One region of the Ancylobacter mangrovi genome, then DNA from elsewhere that is predicted to be linked to it. Evidence: riboswitches for the same ligand, from Rfam matches in the RefSeq annotation. Region 1 holds a riboswitch; the other holds the start of a gene.
What was found. A riboswitch is a leader RNA that binds a small molecule or an ion and turns the genes downstream of it on or off. The one in region 1 is predicted to bind cobalamin.
Positions count from the first base shown of each region.

Region 2: another riboswitch for cobalamin. It lies ahead of cobW (cobalamin biosynthesis protein CobW); the one in region 1 lies ahead of NVS83_RS20280 (ribonucleoside-diphosphate reductase subunit alpha).

Region 1 covers NZ_JANTHY010000010.1:53,579-55,775, reverse strand. Annotated here, with positions in the region: gene NVS83_RS20295 (aldo/keto reductase) at 1-15, opposite strand, end outside; gene NVS83_RS20290 (ArsR/SmtB family transcription factor) at 28-336, opposite strand; partial or broken gene NVS83_RS20285 (GTP-binding protein) at 517-615, opposite strand; cobalamin riboswitch at 742-958, shown strand; gene NVS83_RS20280 (ribonucleoside-diphosphate reductase subunit alpha) at 1,073-2,197, shown strand, end outside.
Region 2 covers NZ_JANTHY010000007.1:283,639-285,835, forward strand. Annotated here, with positions in the region: gene cobN (cobaltochelatase subunit CobN) at 1-96, opposite strand, end outside; gene cobW (cobalamin biosynthesis protein CobW) at 136-1,215, opposite strand; cobalamin riboswitch at 1,335-1,550, opposite strand; gene NVS83_RS18470 (serine hydrolase domain-containing protein) at 1,571-2,197, opposite strand, start outside.

The DNA of each region.
Region 1 (2,197 bases):
TTGCCGGTATTCCATGAACAAATCTCCTCAGGTGTTGTGCTGGCCGAGAATGGCATCGAGAAGTCCCGGGAACCGAAGATTGACGTCGTGTCGGCGGACGCTGTTGACGACCTCGACCCCTCTGCGCTCCGAACGGATGAGCCCCGCCTCGCGCAGGATGCGGTGATGATGTGAAACGGTAGATGGCGGCAGCGCCTCGCACGCCTCGCTGCAGTTCATGCTGCCTTTGGCCAGCAGCTTCTTGACGATGTCCCGCCGGGAGGCATCCGACAAAGCGTGCAGAATGCCATCGAGCGTGAGTTCACCGGCCGGGGGATGATGGAACGTGCGGACCATGAGTTCTTCTAGCCGAACGTTTCAACATTTCAAGAATATGGAAATATAGACGCGGCACATGCTCTACACATTTCCGGCACCAGCCGCGGCGGCCAGCCCGCGTCGCCTAATTCTCGCGCGCCTCGACTATGCGGCGCGCCGCGTCGTGAAATCCACGCCGCGAGCCGTCGCGCCGGGTCTCCCCTCGCCGTTGGCCAGCACATGGTTAAGAAGGGCGGTCTTGCCGGCGCCGAGACAGCCGGAAAGCGCCGCGACCGGAAGGCGAGGTTCCGCGCATATATGCACGCTACTCTTGCATGCTGATGCAGCGTACCATTTTCATGGAGAATGAAGCCGGATCAAGCCCTGCGCTCGTCATATCCGGAATAAACTGATCCAGATATTGACCTCATGAGACGATAAGGCGCTAAATATGGACGTCACGGTCCCTCGAATCGCGAGATGAGAGGGCTAAGAGGGAAGCCGGTGTGACGCCGGCGCTGCCCCCGCAACTGTAAGCGGCGAGCCGATATCCAGCCCTGCTCCAGACGGCACAGGGGGTCACTGAGGCGACGAGCCTTGGGAAGACGGATGGAGGCACGGACCCGCGAGCCAGGAGACCTGCCGCGACACCGATGAAACGTCCTCGGGCGGGGTGTCCCGGTGGAACGCATTGGTCGTGCGCCGGTCTGCTTCCGCTTCACGCTCCATGTCGTCTCCGCTCGGCCCTTGCCCCATGCAACGGGGTCTGCAGCCGATGTCTCCCAGTCTCGAAACCGAACGCCCGCTCGTCCGGGCGCCCCTGCCCCACGCGCCCGCGGGGGCCGTCGCCGCCATGCCCGCCTACCAGGTGATCCGGCGCAACGGCGCCGTCACGCCGTTCGACGCCGCGAAGATCGCAGTGGCGCTGACCAAGGCGTTTCTCGCCGTGGAAGGCTCCAGCGCTGCCGCCTCGCGCCGCGTGCACGACATCGTCGCCGGGCTCACCGAGCAGATCGTCGCCGGTCTGACGCGGCGCGCCGATGCCGGGCGCACCTTCCATATCGAGGACGTGCAGGACCAGGTGGAGCTCGCCCTGATGCGCGGCGAGCACCACAAGGTCGCCCGCGCCTATGTGCTCTATCGTGAGGAACGGGCGAAGGAGCGGGCGGTGGCGAAGGCTGTGCCGGCCGCCGCGCCGGCGCTGCGCATGAAGGGGACTGACGGCGCGCTGGTTCCGCTCGACGAGGCGCGACTCGCCACGCTCGTCGAGGAGGCGACATCCAGCCTCGCCGACGTCTCGGGCGAGGCGATCCTCACCGAGACCCACCGCAACCTCTATGACGGCATCGCCGAGGACGAGCTGGCGCTCGCCCCCATCCTCGCCGCGCGCACGCTGATCGAGACCGAGCCGAACTACTCCCGCGTCTCCGCCCGGCTCCTGCTCGACAAGCTGCGCCGCGAGGCACTGTCCTTCATTGCCGGACAGCCTGAGCAGGCAACGCAGGCGGAGATCGCGGAACGCTATGGCGAGTACTTCCACGCCTACATCGCGCGCGGCATCGACGAGGAGCTGATCGACCCCGAGCTTGCCCGCTTCGACCTCGAGCGGGTGGCGGGCGCCCTGCTGCCCGAACGCGATTTGCAGTTCGACTATCTCGGCCTGCAGACGCTCTACGACCGCTATTTACTGCACGCGCGCGGCATCCGCTTCGAGCTGCCGCAGGCCTTCTTCATGCGCGTCGCAATGGGGCTTACCCTGCGCGAGGTCGACCGCGAGGCGCGGGCCATCGAATTCTACCGGCTGCTCTCCTCCTTCGATTTCATGGCCTCGACGCCGACCCTGTTCAATGCCGGTACGCTGCGTCCGCAGCTTTCCTCCTGCTTCCTCACCACCGTGGCC
Region 2 (2,197 bases), on a different contig from region 1:
GAAGGACAGCACCACCACCTCCCCCGGCGTCTGGCCGAGGTCGACCGGCTCGACAAGATCGTCGAGGCTGGTCGAGGTGGTGGTGAGGATGTGCATCGCTCGGCTCCCGGCCCGGCGCGTCGTTCGGGCGTCGCGTCAGGCCGGAACCGAGACGCCGCTGCGGGCGCCGGCGCCGGAAAGGATCGCCTCCACCTTCGCCCGGTCGAGGCCCTTCAGCCCGATCGCGACCAGCCGCCCGGTGCGCGGGCCCGCGCCCCAGGGACGGTCGAACTGGTGGCTGACGCGCGGGCCGACCGCCTGCACCAGCAGCCGCATCGGCTTGCCGGCGACGGGCAGGAAGCCCTTCACCCGCAGCACGTCCGCCTCTTCCGCCGCCCGCGCCACCCGCGCAGCGAAGGCCGCCGGATCTTCGATCTCGGGCACCTCGACGACGAAGCTGTCGAAGTCGTCATGGTCGTGCTCGGCCTCGTCGTCGTGATGGGTGCGCCGGTTCTCGATGTCGTCCTCGGTGCCCACGCCAAGGCCCATCAGCACCGCCGGGTCGATCCGCCCCTGCGCCACGCTCACCACGCTGACGCCCTTCGGCAGCTCGGCGTCGAGCGCGGCCCGCGCCCGGACCTGGCCCTCGGCGTCGACGAGGTCGGCCTTGGTCATGATGACGAGGTCGGCGCAGGCGATCTGGTCGTCGAACACCTCCTCGATCGGGTCGTCATGGTCGAGCTGGACGTCGCCGGCGCGCTGCTCGGCGAGCGCGTCGTGGTCGTGCGCCACCCGGCCGGAGGCGAGCGCGTCGCCGTCCACCACCGCGACCACGCCGTCCACCGTCACCCGGCTCCGGATCGCAGGCCAGTGGAAGGCCTGCACCAGCGGCTTGGGCAGGGCGAGGCCGGAGGTCTCGATCAGGATGTGGTCGACCTTCGGGCTGCGGGCGAGAATGGCGTCGAGCGCGGGCACGAAGTCATCCGCCACGGTGCAGCAGATGCAGCCATTGGCGAGCTCGACCACGTTCTCCTCCGGGCAGGTCTCGATGCCGCAGCCCTTCAGGATCTCGCCGTCTATGCCGACGTCGCCGAATTCGTTGACGATCACGGCGAGCCGCTTTCCGCGCACGTTTTCAAGGATATGCCGGATCAGCGTGGTCTTCCCCGAGCCGAGGAAGCCGGTGACGATGGTGCACGGCACCCGCGAAAGGTTGGTCGGGTCGGTCTGGCTCATGCGGCGTCTCCAGCGGGCCGGTCGGGTCACGGGATGCGCCGGCCGCGGAGATTTCCGCGCGAAGCCGCCGGGAATGGGTGCCCGTCGGCTCTGCCTGAACGCCGGGCACCCCGCCGGCGATCACGACCGAACCGATGGCAGGTCTCCTGGCTCGCGGGTCGCCGCCTCGTCGCCGCCTTCCCGGGAACATCCCAGTGGCATCCGGCACGGGCTCGCCGCTCACAGTTGCGGGGGCAGCCGCGGAATTGGGACGCGCCGTTTCCGGTTGGCGTCCCGCACCGCATTCCCTCTTCGTCCCTCCCCGGGGGGAGGAAACCGTCGGTCGCCTTCACTTAAGGAGCCCGCGCGGCGAATGTCAACGCGGGGCGGACGGCCGCTCCCCGCCCTCGCGGACGGCCGGCAGCACGACCTTCTCGAGCACCGCGCGCGAGAACGCGCCCTGATCCGGGTCCCGGTAGAGCCCGGCGGTGCTGACCACCACGAGGTCGAGCGCGGGGACGATGAAGATGCGCTGGCCGCCAAGACCGATCGCGGCAATCCAGCTCACCTCCCCGCCCGCATGCGGCGAGGCGCCGATCCACCACTGGTAGCCGTAGCGCATCGGCCGCCAGCCCTCGAAGCGCGGCGCGGTCGATTCGGTGATCCAGTCCTGGGAGACGACGCGCCGCCCCTTCCAGACGCCGCCGTCGAGCACGAGCTGCCCGATCTTGGCCATGTCGCGCGCAGTGAGCCTCAGCCCGCTGGCGGCGGCGGCATCGCCATTGCTCATCGCCACCCATTCGAACATGTCGATGCCCAGCGGCTCGAACAGCGCTTCGCGCGCGAAGCCCTCCAGCCTTTCGCCGCTCGCCCGCTCCAGAGCGCCGCCGAGCAGCGTCGTGGCGCCGCCGCTATATTCCCAGCGCGTGCCGGGCCGTGCGCTCATCGGCCGCGACAGCACATAGGCATAGGGGTCGGCGGCCTCGTACATCAGCCGCTCGTC